Regions from separate parts of the Micromonospora sp. NPDC002411 genome, predicted to be linked through region 2. Evidence: riboswitches for the same ligand, from Rfam matches in the RefSeq annotation. Region 2 holds a riboswitch; each other region holds the start of a gene.
The links. A riboswitch is a leader RNA that binds a small molecule or an ion and turns the genes downstream of it on or off. The one in region 2 is predicted to bind cyclic di-AMP.
Positions count from the first base shown of each region.

Region 1 (11,968 bases), on a different contig from region 2:
GCTGGCCGAGCACCCGGCGGTGGCCTGGGCCCGCGTCACCGGCCGCCGCGCGCCGGTGCTCGGCCGGATGGTGGTCGCCGAGGTGGTCCTTGCTCCCACCAAGCACCTGGACACCGCCGAAGCCGCGCTGGTCCGCTGGTGCGCCGACCGGCTTCCCGAGTACGCGGTGCCACGCCGGATCCGCGTGCTGACCGAGATTCCCGTCAAGGAGAGCCTGAAGAGCGATGTCTGACACCCAGCTCGTCCCACCCAGCTCCGTGGTCCTCGTCTCCGGCGGCTCGCGGGGGCTCGGCCTGGCCATCGTCACCGACCTGCTCGATGCCGGCGTACGGGTTGCCGCCTTCGCCCGTACCGTCACCCCGGAGCTGGAGAAGCTCGCCGCCGAGCACCCCGACCGGGTGCACGTCGGCTCGGTGGACGTCACCGACCTGCGCGCCGCGCAGGGCTTCGTCCGTGCGGCGGAAGAGCGGCTCGGCCCGATCGACGGCATCGTCAACAACGCCGCGATGGGGCAGGACTCGCTGCACGCGCACACCGCCACCGACGACATCGCCCGGATCATCGAGACCAACCTGACCGCCCCGCTGCAACTGACCCGGCTGGTGATTCGCCGGATGCTCGCCAAGGGACTACGCGGACGGATCGTCAACATCACCTCGATCTGCGGGCAGCGCGGTTTTCCTGGGCTGGTCGCGTACTCGGCCACCAAGGGCGGCATGGACGCCGCCACCCGCTCGCTGGCGCGGGAGCTGGGCGGCCGGATGCTGGTGAACTCGGTCGCACCCGGCTTCTTCGCCTCGGAGATGTCCGCAGTGCTCGGCCCGACTCAGCTCGACCAGATCGTGCGCCGCACGCCGACGGGCCATCTGACCGAGCCGGAGGAGGTCACTCCAGTGGTACGGATGTTGCTGCGCGAGCACACCAACATCAACGGCCAGGTCATCGTGGTGGACGGTGCCGCCGCCATCTGACCTGGACCGGCCGGCCCGGCCCCGCCCGGTGCCGGGCCTGCTGGCCGCCGCGGAGCGGCACCTGCGCGTCGGCGTCCCCGCCGACCTGACCGACGCGGTGACCCGCAGTCACCTCGACGACGGCCGTTGCGTCGGCTGGTACGGCCCGACGACGCCGGGGTGGCGGGTGGCGATCGACGCGGAACGAGCGGACGCGCCGGTGCCTCCCGCGCTGGGACGCCGGTTCGGGGTGCAGGACTTCTGGGCGCGGTGGACCCGTGCCGAGTGCTGCTGCAAGTTGGCCGACGTCCCGGTGGCGGCCTGGTGGCGTCTCCACGGCCTGGGTACGCCGGCCGACGGGTCGGCGGTCTGGCGCACCCTGCGGGTGGCCGACCTGGTGGTAACCGTCGGCTTCGCCCCCGCATCCGGCCCCGTGCCCCTGCCCGCCTCCGTGGCTGGCTCGCGCCGCCTGGACCGCTAGGTGACGACTCGCCGCCACGACCGCTGCGTGGCGACGTGCCGCTGCGTGGCGACGTGCCGCCGCGTGTGACGGCCGGCCTGCCGTTGGTACCGGCGGTGCCTGTAGAGCTGCCCCACAGGTGGGGCAGGCGCGCGGGCCTCGTGGGTCGTCGTAGCCCTGAGGCGACGGAGTTTGATCCTGGTTGCCGGTGGGAGCAGCGTTGCCGGCCCCATATTCGGGGCAGCTCTACAGGCACCCAGCCCAGTCCCACCAGGCCGGACCGCACCCGCTCGCCTCCGCCCCACCGGGGCCGGGCTGCGCCCGTTGCTCAGCCCAGCCCGCGTCCACAGCCCAGCCCGTGTCGACGGTCAGATCAGGTCCCAGCTCAGCGGGGTGCCGCGTGAGACGTCGGTGGTGAAGGTGCGACCCAGGACCCGGTCGATCTCCACCGGAGCCAGCCCGCCGGCCGGTCGGATCGACCTGACATTGTGGATGGTCACCGGGTCGCCGGCCCGCACGTCCTCGACCACGAACAGCGAACGGCGGAACCGCAGCCCCTCCCGCTCGGCCGGGGTCGGGCCGATCGCGGTGCCACCCATGGCCGCGTACGCGCGACCGGACTCGGCCACCAGGGCCGTCAGCTCCGCCGGGTTCAGGGAGAAGTCCGAGTCCACGCCGCCGTCCGCCCGGTCCAGCGTGACGTGCTTCTCGATGAAGCAGGCGCCGAGCGCCACCGAGGCGACCGCCACCCCGATGCCGGGCGTGTGGTCGGACAGCCCGACCGGCACGTCGAACGCGCCGGCCAGCACCGGAATGCGCCGCAGGTTGCTGTCGGCCGGCGGCGCCGGGTAGGAGGCGGTGCAGGCCAGCAGGACGATGCCCGCCGCGCCACCGTCCCGCGCGGTCCGCACCGCGGCGTCGATCTCGGCGACCGTCGCCATGCCCGTGGAGATCACCATCGGCTTGCCCGTGCTCGCCACGAGCCGGATCAGCGGCAGGTCGACCAACTCCGAAGAAGCGATCTTGTACGCGGGCGCGTCCAGCGACTCCAGCAGCTCCACGGCTGTCGCGTCGAACGGCGACGAGAACACGGTCAGGCCACGCTCGCGAGCCCGCTCGAAGATCGGGGCGTGCCATTCGTACGGGGTGTGCGCCCGCTCGTAGAGGCGGTACAGGTTCTCCCCGCCCCACAACTCGTGCCCGCTGGAGATCCGGAACGCCGGGGTGTCGACGTCGATCGTGATGGTGTCCGGCCGGTACGTCTGGAGCTTGAGCGCGTGCGCCCCGCTCTCGGCCACCGCGTCGACGATGGCCAGCGCCCGGTTCAGATCTCCGTTGTGGTTGCCGGACATCTCGGCGACCACGAACGGTCGTTCCCCGGCACCGACCGCGTGCGGTCCGATCTTGATTGTCGCCGTCATTCCGACCTCTGCTCAGGTACACCCGCACCGGTGTGCGGTGGTGCTGTCGTCGTCCGCCCGGCGGGTGGACGACCTGGAAAACCAGGGCGCCGGGAGCCGGCCCGGCTCCCGGCGTGCGGTGCGGTGGCGGCGTTCACGGCAGGCGGCTCCCGGCCAGCGCATCGCGCCGCTGCGTGGTCGTGACGACCTCGTCGTCGCCTGTCGTCGCGGTGCCCGCCCCTCGACCCGGGTCGTCGTCGGCGGTGACCGAGTCGGAACCAGCGTCGACGCCGCCCACTGGGCCCTGGCGACGCAGGCGGCCGGCGACCCGGTGCGCCTGGCGCAGAGCCGAGTACGCCAGCCAGTCGCCGCGCCCCACAAGGCGGTGTTTGAGCCCGGTCACTCCGGGCGGTAGCGGATATCCACCGGTGGGCAGGTACCGGCGGTAGTGCTCGGCGGCCCGGTGGAAGAAGTCCCGCCGCAGGTGTGGGTGTAGCCGGCCGTCGTTGCCCACCACCACCAGATAGTGGTTGATCATCAGTTGGAACAGTTCGGCCTGCAACCGCTCGTCCGGGTGCTTGCGGGCGACCCAGTCCAACAGCCGCTCGTACTGGGCGAACGCGTCGAAGTGCCGGCCGCTGCGGGTGGAGGTGATCGCGCCGTGCCGGCCCTGCCGGTACAGGTAGCAGACCCGGTCCAGTACGGAGATCTTCTCGGCGCCGATCAGCAGGGGGTGGCTGAACGGGATGTCCTCGTACCAGCCGGGGAAGAAGCGCAGCTCCAACTGGTCCAGGAAGTCTCGCCGGACCACCTTGTTCCAGGCGGTGTGCTGCACCCGCAGCAGCTGCGGCTGGTCGTCGAGGCGTGTCACGCCGGGGATGCCGCGTAGCAGGTGACTGCTCGCGTCGACCTCCCGACGACCGTCCTCGTGCACCCGCAGGTGGTCCAGCATCAGCACGTCGGGCTGGTGCTGGCGCAGCCGGTCCAGCACCGCGGGGATCGTTCCCGGTGGCAACCAGTCGTCGCTGTCGACGAACCAGACGTACCGGCCGGTGGCCACGTCGAGCCCGGCGTTGCGGGCCAGGCCCAGGCCCACGTTGCTGCTCAGGTGCACGACGCGGACACCGTCGCGGCCGGCGGCGTAGGAGCGGAGCATGTCGCCGCAGCCATCCGGGGAGGCGTCGTCGACGGCGATCATCTCGACCGCGTCCGACTCGTCCGCCGGGATGTCGGCCCGGATCGACTCCAGGCACTGGTACAGGTATGCCTCGACGCCGTACACGGGCACGACGATGCTCAGCAGCGGTGCGTGCGTCGGCTCATTGACCACGCCCGCCACCTTTGACGGTCAGGGTGGCCGAACCCGGAACCTGACGTGACCGCCGATGGTGGAGTCCCTGAACTCCCCCCGAGCGGGAGGTTAACGGCGGCAGGCCCGCAGTCCACCAATCCGGCGACCGTGGCGTGCCCGTACCGCCGTCGGCGGGTGGGACACGTCCGGTTCACCCGAGAGTGACCCGGTAGGGTGCCTCGGTGCGGCCCTGCCGGGCCGTCGCGGGCGTCGCCGTCGCGTCGTCCGACGCCGCGCCGAGGAGGATACGGACGTGCTGGTGACCCTGCCGATCTTCAGGATCCCGGCATGACCAGCGCCGCTGCGGTGTCGACCGCACGGCCCGCCGTCACGCCCGCCCGGCTGCCCTCGCTGACAGGGCTGCGCTGGATCGCCGCGTTACTGGTCTTCGGCTTCCACGCCGGCACCATGCGGATCATCGCCGAACCGGACTACAAGGCGGTGGTCGACGCGCTGTTCACGCTCGGCCTGTCCGGGGTGCAGTTCTTCTTCATCCTCAGCGGTTTCGTGCTGGTCTGGTCGGCCCGCGTCGGCGACTCCCGGCGCACCTTCTGGCGGCGTCGAGTTGCCAAGATCTACCCGAACCACGTCGTGCTGTGGGGTGCGGCCCTGCTGGTCGCCTGGTGGTTCGCCGATCCGGTCCTGCCGGCGGTCGCGTTGGAGAACCTGCTGCTGTTGCAGGCGTGGGACCCCCGGATGGGCTGGTTCTACAGCGTCAACACGGTGAGCTGGTCGCTCTCCTGCGAGTTCTTCTTCTACCTGTGCCTGCCCCTGGCGCTGCCGCTGCTACGCCGGGCCAGCCCGAAGCTGCTCTGGGTGCTGATCGTCGCGCTGCCGCTGCTGATCCTCGCGCTCTGGCCGGCCCAGCAGTTGGTGCCGGAGGTGAGCCGGTGGTGGTTCACCCAGATCTTCCCGCCCGTACGGTCGCTCGAGTTCTGGTTGGGCGCCGTCGCGGCCGAGCTGATGCGGCGGGGTCTCTGGCGCGGCCCGGGGCTCACCGTCGCCAGCCTGGTCTTCGTGGGCACCTGGGTGGCGGCCGCTCAGTGGATCCGCGCGGAGCTGTGGACGACGCTGCTCGCCGTCGCGTACCTGCTGGTGATCACCGCCGCCGCGGACGCCGACGTGCGGGACAAGCGCTCCCCGTGGCGGTCCCGGCCGCTGGTCTGGCTCGGGGAGGTCTCCTTCGCCTTCTACCTGGTCCACGTCCTGGTGATGACGAGCGTGCTGCGGTGGAGCGGTGACTGGGGGACCGGGTTCACGGGCTGGCGCGGGCCGGCCGTGGTGCTCGGCTTCCTGGCGGTGAACCTGGTCCTCGCCGGGCTGCTGCACCGCTTCGTGGAGACGCCGATGATGCGTCGACTCGCACCGCGCCGCCCAGCTCGTCCGGCGTCCGTCCCCCGCCAACGCGCGGGCGGTCCCGACGCCGCCGGGGAGAGCGGGCAGCAGACCAACGGTCGATCAACGTACGCCGACTCGCGCTGACACCGTCCACCCTGCTCAGTGGGGTTCGGCGCGGCGTGCGACGACACGCCCGTGGTCGGTGCGTCGAGGTCGGCACGACGGTAGCGTGAGGTCGTGCTTCCGGTCGCGTTCACCTGTCCGCTGTGGTGGGTGGCGCGCTGGGCGACGCGGGTGCTGACCAGCCTCGCCGTCGTCGCGGCCCTGGCGCTCGGCGCGGGCCCGGCCTCGGCCGCTGTGCCAACTCCGTTCGCCCTCGGCGCACTCCCGGCGACCTGCCCGTCCACCTCCGCGCAGGGGGCGGTGCACGAGGCGCAGGCGACGACCGAGGAGCCCGTCGAGGAATTCTCCTCGGCGTGGTCGGTCGACCCGCAATCGGCTCCGCCCGGCGACCAGGCCACTGCCCGGACCGGCCCGCTGCCGGTGCGCGCGGCCGGGTCCGACCGGCTGCCCCTGGTCCACGGCCCGAGCAGCCGGGCACCCCGGGCGCCACCCGGGCGCTGAGTCACCGGGACGAGCGTCCCGCCCGCCGCGCCTGTCGACCCACCAGCTCCGCGCCCCACCGGCCCGTGCTCCGCCCTGGCCCGGTGGCGGTGGGGCTCCCCATCGCATCGCTCTCTCCCGAGGTGCCGACCATGGAGACCGCCGTCTTCTACCAGTTCGTGACCGAGGTGCCGCAGGCCGCCGCCATCTGGTCCACCCTGTTCCTGCTGGCCCTGGGCGTACTCGCCCTGCTGGTGGCCCGCCCCGAGCGGGACACACCCTCGGACGACCCGCGCACGGCCGCCCCCACCGCTCGTGAGGTGGCCGCCGCCGAGGCTGCCGACCTGCGCCGGTACGCCGAGGAGGTAGCGGTCGCCGCGACCGGCGCGGCCAGGACCGCGCAGCGGCGACGTGCTGACTGGCTGACCGCTCAGGAGGAGATGGAGCGGGCCTGGTGCGCCTATGACGAGGCGGACACCGCCGCCCGTCGCTTCGCGGGCGCCGAGGCGCTGCCCACCCCGCAGACCCCCCGCACCCCGGCCGAGTACGCCGCCCGCGAGCGCTACCTGCACCGGGCCGCGATGACGGCGTACTGGCGGGGTGACCTGAGCATGGCGCAGCTCGGCGACGTGTTCGCGCACCGGCGCGGCTGGGATCCCCGGCGGCACCCGGTCGAGCAGGAGGTGCTGTTCAGCCGGACGATCCGGGACGCCAGGCTGGCCGACTACCAGGCCGCCGCATCCCGGGAGCGTGCTGCCTGGCGGGACGCGGAACTGGCTGCCGACTCAGCGCGAGCCCTCGCAGCGGAGACCTGCGCGGCGGCGGCCCGGCTGCGACCGAACCCGCTACCCGCGCGCCGGGCGGTGACCGGTGTGTTCCGACCCGCTGTCGTGGCGCGGTGGCGGCCGGCGCGGGCGAGTTGAGCCCGATCCGTGACGTGAGCCGGCTCACGCCGACCGAGAATCGGGCGTCCGGCGCGATCGGCACGATTCTTCCGGTGAATCTGGTCGCATTCTCGGCGGCCTGTCCGGTTGTCGCCCGTAGGCGTCACCGTAACCGCTTGTCCCATCGAGTCACGTCAGCGGCAATACGCGCAGAAATTGCTACGCTATTTCAGGTTTACGCAGGTGGAGCTGGCTTGGCAGGGGTGCGGACGGGCCAGTACTGTCGTCCCGTCCGGTGCGGTAACCGATCGCAAGAGGCGACGCCGCGCCGACCCGCTCAATCGTGATGAACGAACCGGGGACCCACCAGTAAGTCCGGGGTGAATCCGCGAGCCACAGCCCGCGGTAGGGCGATCTTCCCGCCCGAATCCGTCAGCTAACCCGGTAGGCGGTGTCGGAAGGAGTTCCATCCTCGTGCAGCACCTTTCCACCCCTCGGTTGTTCCCTCGCCTCCACGGCGCAGCGGTGCCCCCGCTCATTCGTCCAGTGACGGTGAGCTGACCCCCGGGTCATCGCCTCACCGCCCGGCCACGCCGGGCGTTCCCCTGAGCGGTTCACCATCCGCGGACCACGGTCCGCGCGCTGGCGCCTGCCCGGATACCGGTCCGGTCGCCGGTGTGCCGCTCTCCCCCCGATCCGTGGAGGACCCCGTGAAGCACACCCTGCAGCGTCAGCTCCGCCGTTTCGCCACCGAGCGCCCGTACCAGATCGTTGCCGCCTCCGCCGCGGCCCTCGCGATCGCCACCACCACCGGCGCCCTGCTCACCACCGCCGACGACGCACCCGCCGGCCAGCGCACCGCGACCACCGTCGCCGAGATGCGCAGCGACGTTGCCGCCTCCCGCGGCGAGGTGCGTGAGGCGTCCCCGTCGGCCAGCGCCGCGCCGAGCACCGCCGCCCCGGCCACCAGCGCCGCGTCGCCGGCGGCCAAGGCGAAGGCCAACCCCGACCTCACCCGTAAGCCGACGCCGCCGAAGCCACCCGCGACCAAGGTGCTGGACTACGACTACGAGGCGCAGAACACGTACTACAACTGCGGCCCGGCGGCCACCCGGAACGCCCTCAGCGCCACCGGTATCGACCGCACCCAGGAGGAGCTCGGCGCCGAGCTGGGCACCACCGAGATGGGCACCAACTCGGCCGAGGACACCACCCGCGTCCTCAACGCCGAGGTGAAGGGTTCCCCGTACCGGACTCGGATGTTCGCCGGCGCCCCCAGCCCGGCCCAGATGGACCGGCTCCAGGCCGACGTCGTCAAGGCCATCACCGACGGCCGTGGCGTGGTCGCGAACGTCGTCGGCGACGCCGTCGACACCAACGGCGGTTACCACTCCTACGGCGGCGGGCACTACATCGCCGTCGTGGGTTACAAGGACAACGGCCGCACCGTGCGGATCGCCGACTCGGCCAACGCGGCCGACCCGTCGTACTGGATCACCACCATCGACCTGGCCAACTGGATCGCCAGCCGGGGCTACTCCGCCTGACCCAGGCACGCTGACCGCCGCGGGCGTCGTCCCCCACAAGGGGGCGGCGCCCGCGGCGTTTTTCGTCGGTGCCGTCAGCGTCGCGCGGGAGGCGGCGTGGATGACGACTCTCGTACCGGGCCGTGAACCGTGGGAGACTGCGGCCGTGGTGGATGAATCGGGTGGTCAAGCCGGTCGCGGGCGGGTCCTGCTGCTCCTGCACGGAATGGGCACGACCGGGGACGTCTGGTTGCCGTGGGCGCCGCTGCTGGAGCAGCGCTGGGCGGGGCGGTGGCTGGCACCGGACCTCGCCGGCCACGGCTGGGCGGAGCCGCTGCCGTCGTACACCTTTGCGGGGTTCGCCGACCGGATAGCGCGCGGCCTGGCGCTCGGCGACCGGCTCGTCGTGCTCGGGCACTCGCTGGGCGGGGTGGTCGGCCTCGCGCTGGCCGCGAACGCCGCCGGGGCGCCCGTGGACGCCGTGGTCGGGCTGGGCATCAAGGCCGTCTGGTCACCCGACGAGCTGGCCCGCGCCGCCGGCCTCGCCGCCCGTCCGGTCAGCTGGTTCGCCACCCGCGCCGAGGCGGCACGCCGCTACCTTCGGGTGTCCGGCCTGGCCGGCCTGGTCCCGCCGGACCATCCGGTGGTGGACGCCGGCCTGCGTCAGGTCGACGGCCGGTGGCGTCTCGCCATGGACCCGACCGCGTTCGCCGTCGGCGAGCCCGACCTGGCCGCGCTGCTGGCGGCGACCGACGCGCCGGTCGTGCTGGCGCGCGGGGAACACGACCCGATGGTCAGCGACGAACAACTCAAGGAGTACGGGGTGCCGGTCGCCACGCTGCCCGGTCTCGGCCACAATGCGCACGTGGAGGACCCGGCGGCCGTGCTGGCGCTGCTCGACCCGTATCGCTGAGCGGTCCCGAGCGGAAATATCGGTCGTGCGACCGGGCTCCCGACGCCTACATTCGCCCGGATGCCTGCCGTTGATCCGTCCCTTGTGGTCAGCGTGAGCCTGAATGTCGTCGACTCTCGACTCGACGATGCCGCGCGTCGGTGCCGATCCCTGGTCGCCTCGCTCGGCGCGGTGGGTCTGGTGGCGTCCCGCACCGAAGCGGACCATCCCCGCGACGGGGTGAACGTCGACCTGACGCTGATGCCGTCCGTCCCGTCCGCTCCGGGCGCTGAGGCGGTCCGTCACCTGGCCGCGCCCCTGCTGACGCGCTTCCGGTGGAGCCGTGGCGATCTCGAGGTGGACGAATCGGCGGCCGGTCACCCGACGGGTTTCGCCGCCGGTCGGGAGCGGACGACCGACGGCGTGACGCCGATCTGCGTGTCCATCTGCGCGGCCGCCGACACCGAAGGCGAGTGGTGGGACCCGCCGGAGTGGCTGCCCGCCGACGAATCCGTCGTTCCTGTCCGGCGACGGGTCAGGCGGCTGCCGGCTGCGGCGTCCGACGACGACGTCGTGGCCCGGGTGCACGCCCGGCTGACCGCCCCCGATCTCGACACGGCTCTGGTCCGCTGCCTTCCGCTGCTCGGGCGGCCGGACGTGTGGTCCGTCGACCTGCGACAGATGGCGACCGACGACGGCGTCTGGAGTCTGGCCCTGCTCCTGGTGCTGCCTATGGTCGACGTGTCACCGCAGGCTCCCTTCGGGACCGCTGTGGACGCCCTGGCCGCCGAGTTCGGATCGCCGTCGGGGCACCTACGCAGGTCACCGTTTGGAACGTGGATGGTGGCGGCGATGGAGACGACCCGGCCGCTCAGCGACGCGCCGGCGGTCGAGGCGTTGTACGTGCGGACCGGAATCGACCCGTTCGACCCGGGGCCGGTCGACCGGCCGGTGGAGATCCGGGAGATGGTGCTCCGAGGCCAGGACGAGGACGGTCCGGACGAGGCCGAGTTGATACGCGCGATCGAGGAGGCGTTGCGAGACGCCGTACGTGTCCTGCTGGTGGTCGACGTCACCGGCCCGGTTGCGGACGCCAGGGCCGTGGTCCGGGGCCTCGTTCGGATCGAGGACGATGACATCGACTCGACCACCACCGAGATCCTGGCTGACGGACGGCTGCGGATCGTCGCGCACCTCGGGGCCACGTTGCTGACGGCGGAGGAGATCGTGGAGGTCGTTGTCGCATCGACGGATCTTCAGCCCTGGGTGCGATCGGTCCCCGAGTCGGCCGACGGTCTCGCGACCGCCGAATGGCGTGCGCCGGCCGACACTCGCGGGGTCGTCCGGGTCGAGGTCACGGCAGGGTACCGGCTCGGGCTCAGCTAGCTGTCAGCCATCCTTCCCGGCCCGACAGCCCGGGTCAGGCGAGAGGGGAGAGCTGCGGCGACCGCTCGGCCGCGGTGTCCGGTGCCGACGTCAGCTCGCGGCGGGCGGCGCTCAGGAAGGCGTCGGCGTACGACTCGGCGGGGAAGTCGCCCAGGTAGCGGCGACGGGTGGCCCACCGCGCCTCGGCCAGCGGGTCGGTGTCCAGCAGGTCGGTCAGCACCTCGTCCACGTTGGACATGTCGCGGCGCAGCACGTACCCCGAACCGGCCAGCGGGAAGCGCTCCACGAACCGGTCGCCCTCGCCACCCATGTCGGTCACCGCGTACGGCTTGCCGGAGTAGAGGTAGTCCGAGATCACCCCGGACACGTCGGAGACCAGCGCGTCGGACGAGTTGACGCACTCGGTCAGGCTCAGCTCCCGGGCCGCCGACCCGAACACGTGCTGCCGGCCGGTGCGCGCCCGATCGGCCGTCAGCAGCTCGGTCAGCCGGCCCAACTGGCGTGCCGACGCCGGGGTCTGCGTCGTGTACGGGTGGGCCCGCAGGATCACTGTCGCGCCGCGCTCCAGCAGCCGCCGCAGCAGTTGCTCGGCCACCGGCAGCGAGCAGTAGTCGGCGTCGGCGTGGTGCCCGGTCCAGGTGGGGGTGTAGAGCACAGTGGGGTGGGCCAGGCCCCGCGCCGGCTCCTGGCGTACCTGGATCGACTCGACCTGTGGGCGGCCGACCACCACGAACTTGTCGGCAGGAATCTGCACCCCGGCGCGGGCGTACCTGTCGATCGCTGCCGGCCCGGCCACGAAGATCCGGTCGAAGATCCCGGACACCGGGTTGGCGCTCGGTGCCTTGTCGCTGTCGCCGTGGTGCAACTGCACGTGGGTGAGCTGGGTGAAGCGGATGCAGTGGCTGTTCTTCGCCCCGTGGTTGACGTAGAACGCGGCCCGCAGGCTCGGCACCAGCGCCTCGTCCATGGCCCGCAGGGTCGGGCAGTAGACGACCGGAGCGTCGGTGGCCGCGGCGATCGGTGCCAGGAACTCCGGCTCGCGCAGCATGACCAGGAACGGGCGGCCGATCCGCTCCAGGTACGGCAGCCACATGGTGACCTGGTATTCGGAGCCGGGCGGAGCGGAGAAGTAGAGCACGAACTCCGGCTGGTGCCGACGCAGCGCGCGGCCCACCGCG
Region 1 covers NZ_JBSFBM010000124.1:5,637-17,604, forward strand. Annotated here, with positions in the region: gene ACWCO3_RS16620 (AMP-binding protein) at 1-232, shown strand, start outside; gene ACWCO3_RS16625 (SDR family NAD(P)-dependent oxidoreductase) at 225-971, shown strand; gene ACWCO3_RS16630 (hypothetical protein) at 955-1,431, shown strand; gene pseI (pseudaminic acid synthase) at 1,779-2,831, opposite strand; gene ACWCO3_RS16640 (glycosyltransferase family 2 protein) at 2,965-4,140, opposite strand; gene ACWCO3_RS16645 (acyltransferase family protein) at 4,450-5,643, shown strand; gene ACWCO3_RS16650 (hypothetical protein) at 5,737-6,123, shown strand; gene ACWCO3_RS16655 (hypothetical protein) at 6,255-7,025, shown strand; cyclic di-AMP (ydaO/yuaA leader) riboswitch at 7,311-7,452, shown strand; gene ACWCO3_RS16660 (C39 family peptidase) at 7,685-8,533, shown strand; gene ACWCO3_RS16665 (alpha/beta fold hydrolase) at 8,679-9,425, shown strand; gene ACWCO3_RS16670 (hypothetical protein) at 9,486-10,790, shown strand; partial or broken gene ACWCO3_RS16675 (CDP-glycerol glycerophosphotransferase family protein) at 10,825-11,968, opposite strand, start outside.
Region 1: it holds a riboswitch for cyclic di-AMP, as region 2 does, so the genes downstream of both, ACWCO3_RS16660 (C39 family peptidase) here and ACWCO3_RS19555 (transglycosylase family protein) in region 2, are expected to answer to the same signal.

Region 2 (11,968 bases):
ACCCGCACGTACGCGTCCTGGTCGCGGGTCCACGACGACGACGCCTACGGGTACGCCCGGCGCACCCTGGTCAATCACCTGGTGGACGGGTGGCGCCGGCCGATGCGCGAGTACGCGACCGACGAGGTGCCGGAGCAACGGCGCGGAGACGTGGCCGACGAGGTCACCACCCGGCGCTGGCTGATCAGCATCCTCGGCGCGCTCAGCCCTCGGGAGCGGGCCATCGTCGTGCTGCGGTACTACTTCGACCTACCGGAGGCGCAGGTGGCCCGGGAGCTCGCCGTATCCGTGGGCACGGTCAAGAGCACCAGCTCGCGGGCCCTGCAGAAACTACGCGCCGCGGCGCCGCGGCACGCCGACGAGGAGGCGCGCCGATGAGCGAGCTGGAGCAGCTCCGCCACGCCATGCGGGAGACCGAGCGCCCCGACACCGTCCTCGACCTGGCCGCCGTGATGCGCGACGGGCGACGGTTGCGTACCCGTCGGCGGCTTGCCGGAGCCGGCGCGGCGACGCTCGCTGCCGGGTTGGCCGTCGTCGTCGTGGTGGCGGTCGACGCCCGGACCGGCGGTCCGCCGACGGCCGATCGGCCACCGCCGACGGCCGTCGCCCCGACACCGTCCGGTTCCCCGCCGACGCTGGCGCGGTCGATGGAGCCCACCCCTCCGCCGCCGGCCGGCGACGTGCCGTCCCCGAAACCGCTGGGCCAGGTGATCGACAGCAAGGTGCGGTACGGCACCGAGCAGCGGGTGTACTACGTCGTTCGGGTGTCCGTGCCCGGCGAACCGAAGGTGACCATCGGGCTGGCCGCCGGTCGTCGCCTCCCGGACGGCATGCTGACCACGGACATCCTGGTCAACGACGTGGAGGGGGCTGACCGCCGCCCCGGGTTCCACCAGATCGGCTACGACGAGCGTTCGTCGACCACGCCGGTGCCCACCTTCGGCTACTTCGTCGGCCCCGCCCACCGCGTCATCGGCACCGTGGACGGGCGGCAGGTCGATGCCCGCCTTGCCCGGTGGAGTGTCGACAAGCAGGTGGTGATCTTCTGGTTCGATCCGACACTGCTGACCCCGGGGGAGCGGCTCGACGGCATCATCGCCCGCGACGCCGCCGGTGGTCAGCTCTGACGCAGACTGCTGGTTGCCCCGGGCCGGCCACTCAGGCCGGGTCGTCCAGCCGGCGTTCGATGGTCACCGTCGTCCCCTCGGCGGTGGAGACCAGCCGCACGTCGCCGTAGGCGTTCATCAGCAGCGCGCCGCGGCCCCGGTCCATCGCCGGTCGGCGGTCCCGCCAGGTGCCGAAGTCCCGCACCGAGATCCGGACCAGACCGTCACCCACCTGGACCCGTACCCGTACCTCCGGACGGCTGGGCCGCTGTGCGTGCTCGACGGCGTTGTTCACCGCCTCGGACGCGGCCAGCAGCAGGTCCTCCAGCACGTCCGGGTCGACGGCGAGGTCGCACAGCGTCCGTCGGACGTCTCTGCGCATCGCCGCCGCCGAGGTGGGCGCGGACGGGTACGCCCAGCTGGTGTCCAGGACGTCGTCGGTGCCGTTCCGGTCGGCCAGAGCATCGCGCGCGGACGCGCCGGAGTCCGGCCTGCCGGTGGCGACGCCGTCCGCCGTCCCCCCGACCGCCGTCCCCCCGTCCTCGGCCGTCGGCTCCGCGACCGCCGCGACCGCGCCGGCTCGTGCCGATGGGGCGTCGCCCGTCCCCGTGCCGGCCGGGTCGTGGCGGTCGCGGGCCCGCCGGATGGCGGCCCGGATCCGGGCGATCAGCTCGGTCGCGGCGAACGGCTTCACCAGGTAGTCGTCGGCGCCCAGGCCGAAGCCCTCCACGCTGGCCTCACCGCCGGCACGGGCGGACAGCACCAGCACCGGCAGCGTCCGGGTCGTCGGGTCCGCGCGGAGTTGGCGCAGCAGGTCGAAACCGTCCAGCACCGGCATCATCACGTCGGTGAGGACCAGGTCGGGTCGTTCGCGGTGGATCTCGTCGAGGGCCTTCCGACCGTCGGTGACGGCCCGTACCCGCCAGCCCTGCCCGGTGAGCAGCCGGCTGAGGTACGCCCGCATGTCGGTGTTGTCGTCGGCGACCAGGATCCGCGCGCCGGCCAGCTCGTCCACTGTCGGCCCGGAGGCGTGCTCGGGCTCCGTCGGGTTGTCGCTGGCCTCGGCGAGCCAGCCGGTCGCCTCCTCCACGGCGGCGCGGGCCGCGTCACCCCGCCGTTCCACCGGAGGGTCGGCCACCGCGTTACGGCGTGTCGCCGACCAGGGCAGCACCACGGTGAAGGTGCTGCCGACACCCACCCGGCTGGTCACCCGCACCTCGCCGCCCTCCAGTCGGGCCAACTCGTGCACCAGGGCCAGGCCGATGCCGGTGCCCTCGTGGCTGCGCGAGCGCGCCCCCCGCACCCGGTGGAAGCGGTCGAAGAGCTTCGGCAGGTCCTGCTCGGCGATGCCGATGCCGGTGTCCGCGACGGTGAGGCGTACCTCCTCGTCGTCGGCGTCGAGGGTGACCCGGATCCGGCCGATGAACGTGTACTTCAGGGCGTTGGACAGCAGATTGGTGACGATGCGTTCCCAGTTGACCGGGTCGATCGTGACCGGCCGTGGCAGCGGCGGGCAGACCACCTCCAGGGTCAGCCCGGCCCGCTCCACGGCGGCCCGGAACACGCCGGCGAGCTCCGCGGTGAGCGCGGACAGGTCGACAGTCCGGGCATCGCTACGAGCGCGACCGGCTTCCAGGCTGGAGAAGGTGAGCAGGCTGTTGACGAGCGTCAGCAGCCGGGTGGCGTTGCGCCAGGCGGTCTCCACCCGCTCCCGCTGCACGGTCGCCAGGGGTGCGGTGGCGTCGGTGAGGGCGTCGGCCAGCGGGCCGAGCATGAGTGTCAACGGGGTACGGAACTCGTGGCTGACGTTGGCGAAGAAGTCGGTCTTCACCCGATCGAGCTCGGCCAACGCCTCGATCCGGCGCCGCTCCTCCTCGTACTCCTGGGCGTTGCGCAACGCCAGGGACGCCTGTTGCGCCAGGAGTTGGTGGAAGGACCGGTACGCCTCGTCGAGCCGTCGGCTCGGGCTGACCCCGGCCAGCAGGACACCGAGTGGCTGGTCCTCGTCGCCGGACGGCAGTGGCAGCGCCAGCGCGGTGTGGACCGGGTCGTCCCACGCGCCGGCGGGCAGCGTCATCCGGTCGGCGACGTCGGAGACCTGAGCCGGGCGACCCTCCGCGGCGTCCGGCAGCCCCCAGGCGTGCGCGATCGGGCCCGCGTCGGCCAGGTCGACGGTGTCCGGCAGCGCGCCCTGGACGCCGCCGGTGTGGGCGACCCGCCGCAGGGACGCGCCGTCGCGCAGGTAGATGGCGGCGAACGGCACGTCCAGCGGGTGGCCGCCGATCGTGTCGATCAGCCGGGCGCCTGTCGCGTCCACGTCGACGGTGCGACCGTCTCCGAGGACGGACAGGTCGCGCAGCAGCCGCAGCCGACGTTCGCCGACCACCTGCTCGGTGACCTCGCTGCACACGGTGAACACGCCGACGGTACGGCCGTCGTCGTCCCGGGCCGGGGCGTGCGAGACGCTGAAGTACGCCTCCTCGCGGTAGCCGGCCCGCTCCAGCAGCAGCCGCAGGGCCGGGACCCAGCTGGCCACCCCCGTCGTCATGGCCTGCTGGACCAGCGGGGCGAGCACGTCCCAGCCCTCGGCCAGGGTCACCCGCACGTCGTTGCCGAGCGCGGCGGGGTGCTTGTCGCCGATCAGCGTGGAGTACGCGTCGTTGTAGAGCTGGGAGAACCCCTCGCCCCAGAGCAGCAGCATGGGGTACCGGGAGGAGAGGACCAGCCGGACCGCGACCCGCAGGCTCTGCGGCCACCCGTCGACCGGGCCGAGCGGCGTACGGGCCCAGTCCAGCCCGGCCATCAGCCGACCGGTGTCGCCACCGCCGCTGAACAGGTCAATGCTGGGTCGTGTCACGCTCGACCCGGCTCCATCGCAAGCCCCCGTTCCGGGCCCGACGACCCCTGCTGGCGTTACCTACCCATCCTGGCACCTCTACTCACCTGTGCCGACGCCGGTACCCACCGTCGAACCGTCGGTGGTTCGGGACGAACGACCGATGCCCAATGCATCGACATCTGTAAGTGTCTCGGGTATCCCTTTAACCCCCGAGGAGCCCCCATGAGAGGCAGAACGCTGAGCGCGGGAGTCGCGCTCGCCGTGTTCGCCGGGATGACGGTGGCGCTGGCCGCACAGCCGGTGGCCGCGTCACCCACGACCGCGACGACGATGGCCCGGCCGATCGCCGCCACCGTTGCCGCGCTGGCTGCACCGGACATTTCGGTCACCAATGTCCAAGCCCACCTCACCCAGTTCAACAGCATCGCCACCAACAACGGCGGTAACCGGCGGGCCGGCTCGGCCGGCTACACGGCCTCGCTCGCCTACGTCAAGAGCAGGCTGCAGTCCGCCGGCTACACCGTCAGTGAGCAGTACTGCTCCAGCTGCCGGTACCCGTCGAACAACCTCATCGCGGAGTGGCGAGGCGGTCCGACCGACCAGGTGGTCATGTTCGGCGCCCACCTGGACGGTGTCTCGGCCGGTCCCGGCATCAACGACAACGCCACCGGCTCGGCGACCCTGCTGGAGAACGCGCTGGTCCTGGCCGCGCAGAACCCGACCATGACGAAGAAGGTCAGGTTCGCCTGGTGGACCGACGAGGAGCAGGGCCTCAACGGCTCCCGCTTCTACGTCAACTCGCTCAACTCCACCCAGCGCGGCTACATCAAGGGCTACTACAACTTCGACATGGTCGGCTCTATCAACGGCGGCTACTTCATCAACCGGGTCACCTCGACCACGGCGGCGCCGCTGAAGGCGTACTGGGACTCGTTGGGTCTGCAACCCGAGGAGAACGTCGAGGGTCAGGGCCGCTCCGACGACTACTACTTCCAGCAGGCCGGCATCCCCACCTCCGGCTACGCCGCCGGCGCCAGCGCCCGCAAGACCAGCGCCCAGGCGGCCAAGTGGGGCGGCACCGCCAACGCCGCATACGACCCCTGCTACCACCGGTCCTGCGACACCACCGCCAACGTCAGCGCCACCGTGCTGAACCGGGCGGCCGATGGCGTCGCGTACGCGTTGTGGCAGCTCGCCGTGAGCGGCGGCACCCCGACCTGCACCGGTGGTCAGGTGATCGGGAACGGCGGCTTCGAGAGCGGCAGCACCCCGTGGACCGCGTCCTCCGGCGTGATCACCAATTCCAGCAGCCAGCCGGCCCGGACCGGGTCGTACAAGGCGTGGCTGGGCGGCAACGGCAGCTCCAGCACTGAGAGCCTGTCGCAGTCGGTGACGGTGCCGGCCGGCTGTGCCAGCTACACGCTGTCGTTCTGGCTGCACGTCGACACCGCCGAGACGACCGGCTCCACGGCGTACGACCGGCTCACCGTGCAGGTGGGCTCCACCACGCTGGCGACGTACTCGAATCTGAACGCGGCCGCCGGCTACACCCAGCGCAGCTTCAACGTGGCCGGGTTCGCCGGTCAGACGGTGACCCTGAAGTTCACCGGCACCGAGGACTCGTCGTTGCAGACCAGCTTCGTGCTCGACGACGTGGCGTTGCAGGCGAGCTGAGCGCGTACCCGTGCAGGTGGGCCGCCGCCGGTGCTTGCTGGCGGCGGCCCGTCGCGTCGTGGGTCAGGGGAGCTGGGGGTAGAGCGCCGCCACGCCCCCGGGGAACCCGGCCTGCACCCGCCGGCTGACGTCGTCGGCGACGATCTCGTACGCGTCGGCCTCGATACCGTCCACGCTGAGCCGGGCGATCACCGCCGGGTCGGACTTCGGGCCGGTCACATTGGCGGCCATGTCGGTGTCCAGGTAGCCGACGTGCAGGCCGGCGACCCGGACGCCCCGCTCGGCGAGCTGGAGGCGCAGCGCGTTGGTCATCGCCCACTCGGCGGACTTCGCGGCACCGTAGGCGGCGTGCATCGGGAAGTTCACCCAGGACAGCACGGAGAGCACGTTGAGGATCGTTCCGCCGCCGTTGCCGGCGATGACCGGCGCGAACGCCCGGACCGTGGACAGGGTGCCGATGTAGTGGGTCTCCAGCTCCAGCCGGACGAGGTCCAGGTCGCCGTCGAGGAGGTCGGTCCGGGTGTCGATGCCCGCGTTGTTGATCAGCAGGTTCACGCCGCCGGCAAGCTCGGCGGCGGCGGCCACCGAGGCGGGGTCGGTGATGTCCAGGCGCACCGGCGTCACGCCGGGGAGGTCCACGGCGTCCGGGTTGCGCGCGCCGGCGTAGACGGTGGCGCCACGGGCGAGGAGTTCGGCGGCCAGGTGGCGGCCGAGGCCACGGTTGGCGCCGGTGACGAGGGCGGTGCTTCCAGAGATCTTCATGGCGGTCACGCTATCCCACCTGACTTCTGTTAACCAAAGTCAGCCATGTCACACCGACGCCCCCCTCAATCGGGAATGCGACCCGGACGCGGCGGCACCCCGGCCCGTGACGACTCGTATCCTTTCCGCGAAACCCCGCACGAGCCGAGATGGGAGACGGTGTGAGCAACCAGGCCGAAACGTTGGAGTTCCAGGCCGAGGCGCGTCAGCTCCTCCAGTTGGTGGTCCACTCGATCTATTCGAACAAGGACGTCTTCCTGCGGGAGCTCATCTCGAACGCCTCCGACGCCCTGGACAAGCTGCGGCTGGCCACTCTCGTCGACAAGGACCTCGTCGCCGACACCGACGACCTGCACGTGACGATCGAGGTCGACAAGGACGCCCGCACCCTCAGCGTGCGGGACAACGGCATCGGGATGACCCGCGACGAGGTCGTCCAGTTGATCGGCACCATCGCCAAGTCGGGCACCGCCGAGCTGCTGCGCCAACTGCGGGAATCCGCCGACGCGCGCGCCTCGCAGGACCTGATCGGCCAGTTCGGCGTCGGCTTCTACGCCGCGTTCATGGTCGCCGACCGGGTCACCCTGGTCACCCGCAAGGCCGGCGAGACCGGCGGCACCCGCTGGGAGTCCACCGGCGAGGGCACGTACTCGATCGAGGCGGTGGACGAGGCCCCGCAGGGCACCACTGTGACCCTGCACCTCAAGCCGGCCGACACCGAGGACAACCTGCACGACTACACCGCAGAGTGGACCGTCCGCGACATCGTCAAGCGCTACTCCGACTTCATCGCCTGGCCGATCCGGATGACCGTCGAACGCCCCGGCGCCGACGGCGAGGCCGCCACCAGCGAGGTGCAGACCCTCAACTCGATGAAGGCGCTCTGGGCGCGGCCCCGCGACGAGGTCGACGCTGCCGAGTACAACGAGTTCTACAAGCACGTCAGCCACGACTGGGCCGACCCGCTCGAGGTCGTGCACATGAAGGGCGAGGGCACCTTCGAGTACGAGGCGCTGCTGTTCCTGCCCAGCCACGCCCCACTGGACCTGTTCTCCCCGCAGGGCCGCCGAGGCGTCCAGCTCTACGTCAAGCGTGTCTTCATCATGGACGACTGCGAAGCGCTCGTCCCGACCTACCTGCGCTTCGTCAAGGGTGTGGTCGACGCGCACGACCTGTCGCTGAACATCTCCCGGGAGATCCTCCAGCAGGACCGGCAGATCCAGATCGTCCGTCGCCGCCTGGTCAAGAAGATCCTCGCCACGGTCAAGGACCTGAAGGCCAACCACGCCGAGCGCTACCGCACCTTCTGGACCGAGTTCGGCGCGGTGGTCAAGGAAGGGCTGATCGACGACACCGACAACCGCGACACCCTGCTGGACATCCTCTCCGTCGCCTCCACCCACGACGCGACCGAGCCCACCGACCTGGCCGGTTACGTCTCGCGGATGAAGGACGGCCAGAGCGACATCTGGTACGCCACCGGTGAGTCCCGGGCCGCCATCGAGAACTCGCCGCACCTCGAGGCCTTCCGGGCCAAGGGTCACGAGGTGCTGCTGCTCACCGACCAGGTCGACGAGGTGTGGGTCGAGCGGGTCGGCGCGTACGACGGCAAGACGCTGCGCTCGATCGCCAAGGGCGAGATCGACCTGGACACCGACGAGGAGAAGCAGCAGGCCGAGGCCGAGCGCGAGCAGCAGCGGCAGGAGTTCGCCGGCCTGCTCGAGTGGCTCGGCACCACGCTGACCGACAGCGTCCGGGAGGTCCGGCTGTCGTCGCGACTGACCACCTCACCGGCCTGCGTGGTCGGCGACGCCCACGACCTCACGCCGACCCTGGAGAAGATGTACCGGGCCATGGGGCACGAGGTGCCCCCGACCAAGCGGATCCTGGAGATCAACCCCGGGCACCCGCTGGTCTCCGGGCTGCGCAAGGCCCACGAGCAGGGGAGCGACCAGGCGGCCCTGACCGAGACTGCCGAGCTGCTCTACGGCCTGGCCGTGCTCGCCGAGGGCGGTGAGCTGACCGACCCGGCCCGCTTCACCCGGACGCTCGCCGACCGGCTGGCGCGCACTCTGTAGACGGTCGACCTCCCGGCCGGCGGGCCACCCGACCAGGGACCCGCCGGCCGGTTCGGCGTACCGGCGTCGTGCATCCGATCACCAACGGACACGTCGAGTCGCTCGGTGCTACACCGTGGCCTGGCTGCGTCACGAGGCCTGATCGGTACCGGTCCACAGTGCTCTCTGCACAGTGTCCGGCCGGCCGCAACCGCTGCGGACGGCGCCCCGCGTACCCCGGTGAAGAACTTCACAGGGGTTGGGCGATCGTCACCGAACGTGCCTAACGTCGGTCGGGTTCGCCACTGCGGACACCGCGGCCGGCAACGCCAAATCCTGCCCCCGGCCGTCGGAACCCAGTCACCCGGGCAGGAGCGGGGGACCCACACGTTCCTCGGTGCACGTCACCTCGGGGTGAAGCCGCCACCGTGCGGCCGGGCTCCTCGGCCCGAACCCGACAGCTCACCTCGCCGGCGTGGAGGAAGCTCACATGACGTCTGTTCACACGCCCCGTCATCGACGGGTCACCACCCGCCGCCTCGCCGTCGGCACCCTGGCCGTCGGTGCCGTCACCGGCGCTGTCGCCCTCTTCGGCCCGGCCGCCCCGGCGCAGGCCGGAGTCAACTGGGACGCGATCGCCAAGTGCGAGTCCGGCGGTAACTGGAAGATCAATACCGGCAACGGCTACTTCGGTGGCCTGCAGTTCTCGCAGAGCACCTGGGCCGGTTACGGCGGCAAGAAGTACGCCGCCCGCGCCGACCTGGCCAGCCGTGGCGAGCAGATCGCCATCGCCGAGAAGGTGCTCGACGGGCAGGGCATCGGTGCCTGGCCGACCTGCGGCAAGAAGGGCGGCTCGTCGGGAGGCTCCGCCACGAAGTCGACCAAGTCCACCGCGAAGTCGACGAAGTCCACCGCGAAGCCCACCGAGCGGCAGGAGCGGCCGTCGCGCGGCGAGCAGCCGGCGACCCGCAACCATGAACGCACCGCGGCGCCGGCCGGCGGCCAGACGTACCTGGTCAAGCCGGGCGACACCCTGTCGGAGATCGCCGACGCCCGTCGGGTGTCCGGCGGCTGGCAGGCGCTGTACGAACACAACCGGAAGCTGATCGGGGCCGACCCGGGTCTGATCTTCCCCGGTCAGAAGCTCAGCCTCTGACGGACGGCACACGAACGCTCGGCCGGGTCATCGGCCGAGCGTTCGTGTGTTCGGTGCTGGTCAGCCCGAGTGCCGGGCCGGGTTCGAGTCACGCCGCCGAGGCGGACGCCTTCGGCGCTCGACGCGACGCCACCGGGCCGGCGTTGCGACCCCAGCGAGAGGTCGATGCCAGATCGGTCCCGCCGTCGACGGTCACCTCGACGGAGTCAGACCCGCCGCGGGACAGACGCAGCGAATGCTCGGCGCCCTGACGGGCAGCGCAGGGCCAGGCCTGCCCGGCGCACTGGAGATTGCGGCAGTGACCCTCGTCGTCCGGCTCGTGGGCGCTCAACACGTCGATCGCCAGTTGCCAGAGCAGCGGGTCGGTCACGTCGTGCGGGCGCTCGGCGCCGCGGCTCGCTCGGTTGCTGGTGTCCTCGGACATGGTGGGTCCCCCCTTGTCAGGCTGTACCCCCCAAGGGTCACCCGTCGGCCGCCGGCTAAACCGCCGACCTGCTGTGATGTGTCTCCTGTCCCACCTCCGCGCGTGGACACCGCACGCAGATCGGTCAATCCGGCAGCAGCGGCATCTCGACACCCGGCTCCCGGCCGAGCAGGACCGCACGGGTGAGCGCCGTCGAGCCGAACCGGTCACGGACCGCGTCGACAGCGGCGTCCAACTCCGCGCCCGGGTCGCGGTGGAACGGCAACTCCGGCTGCACCGGACTGTCGTCCAGGTTGCCCACCGACACACCGATCAGCGTGACACCACGACTGTCGATCTCGGACTGGGCCGCCCGCAGCAATGCGCGCGCGGCGGCGAGCAGCGGCGTCGTGTCCGCTGTCGCCTTGCCGATGGTGTGCGAGCGGGTCGCCCGGCTGTAGTCGCCGAAGCGCAGCCGCAGCACCACAGTGCGACCGGACCGCCCGGCCGCGCGCATCCGCCGGGTGACCCGGTCGACCAGACCGGCGAGGATGGCGTCCAGTTCCGCCGGGGCGCGCGGGGTGCGACTCAGCGCGTGTTGGGCACCCATCGAGCCGCGTCGGCGACCAACCTGCACCGCGCGTGGGTCACGGTTGTGCGCCAGGGCGTGCAGGTGCCGGCCGGCACCGGACCCGAGCAGCGACACCAACGCGGCCTCACCGAGCCGGGCCACCTCGCCGACGGTACGGATCCGGTGCTCCCGCAGCTTCGCGGAGGTGACCGGGCCGACGCCCCACAACCGTTCGACCGGAAGCGGGTGCAGGAACGCCACCTCGGCGTCCGGTGCGACTACCAGCAAGCCGTCCGGCTTCGCCACCCCGCTGGCCACCTTCGCCAGGAACTTCGTGCGGGCCACACCCACCGTGATCGGAAGGTGGACCCGTTCACGAACCTCTCGACGCAGCCGCGCCGCGATGTCGGCCGGTGGCCCGACCAGCCGCCGCAGGCCACCCACGTCCAGGAACGCCTCGTCTATGGAGATCCCCTCGACCAGCGGAGTGGTCTGCCGGAAGACCTCGAAGACCGCGCGGCTCGCCGCCGTGTACGCCGACATCCGAGGCGGCACCACTATCGCGTCCGGACACAGCCGGCGTGCCTGCTGGCCGCCCATCGCGCTGCGGACGCCCCGCGCCTTCGCCTCGTAGCTGGCCGCGAGGACCACGCCCCCGCCGACGATCACCGGCCGGCCGCGCAGGCGTGGATCGTCGCGCTGCTCGACCGACGCGTAGAAGGCGTCCAGGTCGGCGTGCAGGATGCTGGCACCGGGCGACACGTACACATGTTCGCATGACATCCGGTGATCGCGGCAGTGACCTGGGCGGACGTGGCGTCAGTCGAGGCAGAACTCGTTGCCCTCCGGGTCGGCCATGACGAGGTGCCCGGCACCCAGCGGGGGAGCGGGCTCGTGGCGACCGAGCCGGGTGGCGCCGTGCGCGGCGAGCCGCTCGGCCTCCTTCTCCAGGGCCGCCATCCGCTCGTCACCCTCCAGCCCGGGTGCGGCCCGCACATCGATGTGTACGCGATTCTTGACCTGCTTGGGCTCGGGAACCCGTTGGAAGAACAGCCGTGGTCGCGAGCCCTCGGGGTCGACCACCGCCGACGCGTCGTTGCGGTGCTCCGGCGGCACCCCCATCGCGTCGAGCGCCTGCTCCCAGGACTCGAAGTTCCCGGGCGGGCCCTGTACCTGGTAGCCGAGGGCCTCGGCCCAGAACGCCGCCAACGCGGCGGGGTCGGCGCAGTCGAAGGTGATCTGCATGTCGCGGGCCATGTCAGCTCCCTGTCTCGTGATCCTGGTCGGTCATGGGACCAGCCTCTCGTGGATAGCGGACAGAACCGTTCCGCATTCTGTGTAACGATCGGCGCGTGACCGTCGAGGCGACGACCGAGCGAGTGTTGCGGCTGCTGGCGCTG
Region 2 covers NZ_JBSFBM010000160.1:1,484-13,451, forward strand. Annotated here, with positions in the region: gene ACWCO3_RS19525 (SigE family RNA polymerase sigma factor) at 1-378, shown strand, start outside; gene ACWCO3_RS19530 (hypothetical protein) at 375-1,127, shown strand; gene ACWCO3_RS19535 (ATP-binding protein) at 1,159-3,963, opposite strand; gene ACWCO3_RS19540 (M28 family peptidase) at 4,168-5,619, shown strand; gene ACWCO3_RS19545 (SDR family oxidoreductase) at 5,683-6,381, opposite strand; gene htpG (molecular chaperone HtpG) at 6,531-8,459, shown strand; cyclic di-AMP (ydaO/yuaA leader) riboswitch at 8,788-8,928, shown strand; gene ACWCO3_RS19555 (transglycosylase family protein) at 8,929-9,594, shown strand; gene ACWCO3_RS19560 (hypothetical protein) at 9,683-10,018, opposite strand; gene dinB (DNA polymerase IV) at 10,143-11,351, opposite strand; gene ACWCO3_RS19570 (VOC family protein) at 11,388-11,825, opposite strand; gene ACWCO3_RS19575 (helix-turn-helix transcriptional regulator) at 11,921-11,968, shown strand, end outside.

Region 3 (6,042 bases), on a different contig from region 2:
GATCCCACGGTCGACGAGATCGAGGCGCAGATCGACAAGAAGTGGGAGCAGTTGGAGCCCACTATCGAGCAGTACAACAAGGTTCGGGCGCAGCTGAAGGTCAACCGGCAGAAGTCGGCGAGCCTGCAGAAGAAGATCGAGCCGCTCGCGTTGCAGAGCGAGTTGGCGCTCAACCGGGTGGGCGACCTCGCCTCCCGCTACTACATCTCCGGCCCGTCGCACGACATCGGTTCGCTGCTGGTCAGCGTCAAGCCGGACACGCTCACCGAGCAGCTCACCGTGCTCGACCGGCTTGCCGCGCAGGAGCGCAAGGAGGTCGAGGGTGTGCTGGCCGTGCGGGCCAAGTACGACGGTGAGAAGCAGAAGCTGGACGCGCTGATCACCACCCAGACCACGCAGCAGAACGAGCTGGCGGCCAAGAAGAAGCAGATCGACGCCGAAATCAAGCAGCTTGAGGCGTCAATGCCCAAGACCACGGTCAAGACCGCGGGCTGCCCGACGATCAACGGTGTGACCAGCTCGGCCGCCCAGAAGGCGATCAAGACTGCCTGCCAACAGGTCGGTGATCCGTACGTCTGGGGCGCCACCGGCCCGAACTCGTTCGACTGCTCGGGGCTGACCCAGTACGCCTACAAGTCGGCCGGGATCTCCCTCACTCACCACACCGGTGACCAGTGGAACGAGGGCAAGGCTGTCGCGCGAGCTGACGCCCGCCCCGGTGACCTGGTCTTCTTCTTCTCCGGCCTAACGCATGTCGGCCTGTATCTGGGTAACAACCAGATGGTGCACGCACCACGTGCCGGCAAACCGGTGCAGGTGTCCAGCATCAACACGATGCCGGTCGCCGGGTTCCGCAGACCTGGCTGATCCAGATCACGTACTGACGGCCCCCGGTCACCGACCGGGGGCCGTCGTGGTTCTCAGCGGGGCGCGCCCACCGGGGAGGGCAGCAGCTGCACGTCAGCGAGATCGACGTACATGATCCGGTGGCCGAACTGGATCTGCGCGTAGCGGTTCTTGCCGCGGATCACCGTCCAGTCGCCCGGCGACGAGCCGTCGAACGTGCTGGCCCGGTAGTACTCGCCGGCCAGCACCGCGCCGACGGCGTACCGCTGTCCGGCGGCCAGGGTGTACTGCAGCGGCGAGATCGTCTGGTAGGGCACCCCGTCCGGGTACGCCGCCTGCTCCGGGTACGCCCGTCCGTACACGGGGACAGTCGTCCGTCCGGGTTTCGGCGTGGCCACGACGCCGACGGTCCAGCTGGCGGTCGGCGCGTACGCCGGGTTGTGGAACCAGGCCCGCTGCCCGAGGTACCAGATCGCGGTCCAGTCACCCTGCCGTCCGGCGAGCGCGTACGTCTGCCCGGCGGATGCCCGCGCCCCGTGGTCCGACACGGCCATCGTGTTCGGGGTGCCGTCCGGACGGAGCGCGATGTCGTTGACCAGCGGCGCGTCCGCGGACGGTGCGCTCCGCAGCACCACCGACGATGAGCCGCGCGGCGCGCACGGCACACCTGCGGTGACGCATCCGGTGAACGCCGGTTGGTTGGTGGCGTAGTCCGGGTCGATACGGACCAGCCCGGTGGCCGGGGTGCCGGTGTCCAGTCGCGGCGCGTGCAGCAGGTCGAAGTAGTGCGTCCAGTCCCAGTACGGGCCTGGATCCCAGTGCATCCCCCGCACGGTCGAGGCGACGGTGCCGGGCACGTTGTCGTGGCCGATGATGTGCTGGCGGTCCAGCGGGATGCCCAGCCGCAGCGCCAGGTGCCGGACCAGCTTCGCCGAGGTCCGGTACATCGCCTCCGTGTACCAGGTGCCCTGCGCGGCGAAGCCCTCGTGTTCGAGACCGATCGACTTGGCGTTGACGTACCAGTTGCCCGCGTGCCAGCCGACGTCCTTGGTCTTCACGTGCTGGGCGATGTGCCCGTCGACCGAGCGCAGCGAGTAGTGCCAGCTCACGTACGTCGGGTCCTGGACGAGTTTCAGGGTCGTCGCCCAGCTCGCCTCGGTGTCGTGGATGACGATGTACTCGATCTTCTGCCGGGCGGGCCGGTCCGAGAGATCGTGGTTGCCGTAGTCCCCGTCGCCGAACGCCTCGTAGGGTGCGGGGATCCACTCGCAGGAGATGGTGCGCGGGCACTCCACCCCGTCCGGGCGGGCCAGCCGGCGTAGGCCCAGCCGGTCCAACCAGGAGCGCTGGGGCTGTACCGCGATCGCCGGCAGGGTGATTCGCTGCCCGTCGTCGGTCACCCGGGACTCGCCTGCGGCGATGGTGGTGAAGACCTCGTCGGCGAAGGCCGCTGCGGCGTCGGCGCTGTCCGCACCGGCGTAGCGGGCCACCGCGCCGTACCAGGCCGCCGGGTCGGTGTCCGCGCCGACCGGTGCACCCAACTCCCGCTGGTACGCGCTGAGCAGCGCAGCCCCGCCCCGGATGTTGACCTCCGCGTCGGTGCGCAGCGCCTCGGGGGTGGCGCCGGTCAGCGCGGCTGCGGCTTCCACGGTCTGCAACGCGGCGGCGGCCGGCGCGGGGGCCTCGGCGGGTCGGGGCGCGGGCACCCGGGCGGGCCGGGAGTCGTCGCCGCGTGGGTCCTCGGCACCGGCATCGTGGTGGCCGCGCCCGGGTAGAGCGGCGACGTGGCGGGCGTCGGTCAGGTGCATCGGGCCGTAGCCACCGCTCGTGCTCGGTGTGCCGGCGTTGCTGTCCCAGCGGGACTCCAGGTAGGAGACGCCGAGCAGCACACCGGTCGGTACGCCGTACTCGGTCGCCGCAGCGGCGTACTGCTGCTGGCGATCGGTGGTGGGTGCGGCGGCGGCCGCTGCCGAGAGTGGCACCGCGCTCGCGGCGGCGATGACGGTGGTGGCGAGCAGTGCGCGCCAGCCGGTCGACAGGGTTGGATGGTGCATCGAACCCCCTAGATTCTCGCGGGTAGAGGTCAGGTCACCATCGCGCCGCTGGAGAGTCCGCGTCAATACCTTTCCATCTATCGACTCGCTCAGAAGGAAATCTTCACACTGGGTCGGTGACCCCCACTCGATCGGTACGGAGTGTCACGGCCGCACGGGTTGCGGATTGGTAACAGGCGTCTCTACTCTGGTCATTCGTCGGCCCGATAGCAGCTCCGCCCAGCCCGGGCGGTAACGGACCGACACCGCCGAGTCGTTTCCGAGCGAACCGGGGACCCAGGTCCCTCGGGGTGAATCCGCAGCCACTGCGGTAGGGCGCCGACTTCCCGCCCGAACCCGTCAGCTAACCCGGTAGGCGGTCAGGAAGAAGGAGTACGGAACCCCGGTGGCACTCCATGCCCCGCGGCCGTCGTCCGAGCGGTCGGCAGCAGCCGGCCCGACGCCGATCGTGCCGCGCCCACGCTGGTCCCGCTTCACCACCGCTCTCGCCGCGCTGGTCGGCGTCGCCGTCGTCCTGACGGGCAGCGCCACGGCGGCCCACGCCGACCCGTCCGTCGCGGAGATCGAGCGTCAGATCGACGAGGACTGGAACAAACTCGAACCGATCATCGAACGGCACAACGCCACCCGGACCGACCTCGCCGTCAAGCGCAAGCAGGCGGACGCTCTGGCCACCCGCATCGCCCCGCTCGAACAGCAGGTCGACGCCGCGATGGACAAGGTCAGCGCCCTCGCCGTGCGGGCGTACAAGGGTGAGACCGTGTCGACCGTCAACGCGATGCTGGGCAGCCGGTCACCGAGCGAGGTGGTCAGTCAGCTCGAAATGCTCGACCGGTTCGCGCACAACCAGCAACAGGACGTACGCGAGGTGGCCGACCTGCGGGACGAGTTGGCCGCGCAGAAGGCGCCGCTGGACGAGATGGTGGCCCAGCTGACCCGTACCGAGGCTCAGCTGGCCGCGAAGAAGAAGCAGATCAACGAAGAGATCGACCGGCTGCAGAAGCTTCGCCTCAAGGTGTACGGCAACGGTGGCGGTGGTTCGTTGCGCCCGGCGCCCTGCCCCGGCAGCTATCCCGGCGGCGCCGCGGGCGTCGCGGTGAAGTTCGCCTGCGCACAGATCGGCAAGCCCTACGTGTGGGGCGCCGAGGGACCCAACTCGTACGACTGCTCCGGGCTGATGCTGGCCGCCTGGGCGAAGGCCGGTGTGTCGTTGCCGCACAACGCCGCCCAGCAGAGCCGCGTCACCAAGGACGTCAGCAAGGGCGACCTGCGCCCCGGCGACCTGGTCTTCTACTACAGCGACATCCACCACGTCGGCATGTACGTCGGCGGCGGCTGGGTGGTGCACGCCTCGCAGGCAGGCCAACCGGTCAAGATGAAGAAGGTCGACGACGGCCCGATCCACAGCTACGGCCGTCCAGGCTGATCGGGAGTGACCGAAGGGCCCGTCGCGATCCGTCGCGGCGGGCCCTCGTCGTCACGGGTTCAGCGGGTCGGCCAGGTGCGCCAGTGCTGCCAGGCGCGGCTCGGCGTGGGGCCCCGCTGGCCCTGGTAGCGGGATCCGTAGACCACCGAGCCGTACGGGTGCTCGGCCGGCGAGGAGAGCCGGAAGATGCAGAGCTGCCCGATCTTCATGCCCGGCCAGAGGGTGATCGGCAGGTTCGCCACGTTGGAGAGTTCCAGCGTCACGTGTCCGGAGAAGCCGGGGTCGATGAAGCCGGCGGTGGAGTGCGTGAGCAACCCGAGCCGGCCCAGTGAGCTCTTGCCTTCGAGTCGGCCGGCGAGCTGGTCACCCAGGGAGATGACCTCCAGCGTCGAGGCGAGCACGAACTCCCCCGGGTGCAGCACGAACGGCTCGCCGTCGGGCACCTCGACCGCCGAGGTCAGGTCGTCCTGCTGCATCGCCGGATCGATGTGGGTGTAGAGGTGGTTGTTGAAGACCCGGAACAGCCGGTCGAGTCGGACGTCGATGCTGGAGGGTTGGACCAGGGTGGGCTCGAACGGCTCCAGGCCCAGCGTGCCGGCCTTGATCTCGGAGACCAGGTCGCGGTCGGAGAGCAGCATCGGACCACCATAGCGGCGTTGCCGAAACCGGGCGGATTCGGTGCCGGTGACCAGCGCGTCGAGGTCGCCCGTCGTACATTTGTTCGATAGAATGCTCGCATGGCTTCCTGGTCCGATTTCGCCGCCGACGAGCCCCGACTCGCCGACGGGATCCGCGTTCTCCTTCAGCAGTACGGGCCGGGCTTCGGCTACCTGGCCACGGTCCGCGCCGACGGCGGGCCCCGGGTTCACCCGGTCTCCCCGGTCATCACGGACGAAGGTCTCTTCTGCTTCATCATCGACTCCCCGAAGCGCCGTGACCTCGAACGCGACGGCCGTTACGCGTTGCACTCGTTCCCCCCGGAGGAGAGCGACGACGAGGCCTACCTGGCGGGGCACGCTCGTCCGGTGACCGATCCGGTCCGGGTCGCGCGGCTGGCGCAGAGTGCCCGGGCCGAGCAGCAGGTCGACTGGCGGTTGTTCGAGTTCACCGTCGACGTGGCCATGCTGACCCGCCGCGAGCAGCACGTCGCCGGCGTCCCGGGTGTCACGCCGAGCCGGCCGGCTGTCCGGGTCTGGCTGGACCCGCACGCCCCGTCGGCGACGGCCGCGCCGGTCGCCGTGCCACAGGCTCGGCCGACCCGCCTCAGCCGTGACGTGCAGTGCACGGCCGCCTGACCGGGGCTCTGACACGACGGTGTCGGCTCCGTCGTGACGGAGCCGACACCGGTTGTACGCGGAGCAGTTAGGCCGCGCGGTAGGCGTTCCAGGCGGTGATCATGCGGCTGGCCTGACCAGGGGTGAACTGGTACATGCACGAGTCGTAGGTGTAGTCCATGAAGTTGGTGATCGGGTCCAGCCCGGTCGCCGAGCAGGTGTCGCGCCCGGTCGGGCACTGGTACGCCGGCGAGGCCTCGGCCGGGGTGTCGCTGACGCTGTCACCCGAGCCGCCGCAGCCGCCCTGGAAGGTGTGGTAGAGGTTCAGCCAGTGGCCGACCTCGTGGGTGCCGGTGTCGCCCTGGTTGTAGTTGGTGGCGGTGCCGCCCGGCAGCGACTCGCTGAGCGCGACCACGCCGTCGGCGCTGCTGAGCTTCCGCTG
Region 3 covers NZ_JBSFBM010000126.1:11,493-17,534, forward strand. Annotated here, with positions in the region: gene ACWCO3_RS16835 (C40 family peptidase) at 1-867, shown strand, start outside; gene ACWCO3_RS16840 (N-acetylmuramoyl-L-alanine amidase) at 921-2,900, opposite strand; cyclic di-AMP (ydaO/yuaA leader) riboswitch at 3,137-3,272, shown strand; gene ACWCO3_RS16845 (C40 family peptidase) at 3,286-4,326, shown strand; gene dcd (dCTP deaminase) at 4,386-4,964, opposite strand; gene ACWCO3_RS16855 (pyridoxamine 5'-phosphate oxidase family protein) at 5,064-5,621, shown strand; partial or broken gene ACWCO3_RS16860 (zinc metalloprotease) at 5,689-6,042, opposite strand, start outside.
Region 3: it holds a riboswitch for cyclic di-AMP, as region 2 does, so the genes downstream of both, ACWCO3_RS16845 (C40 family peptidase) here and ACWCO3_RS19555 (transglycosylase family protein) in region 2, are expected to answer to the same signal.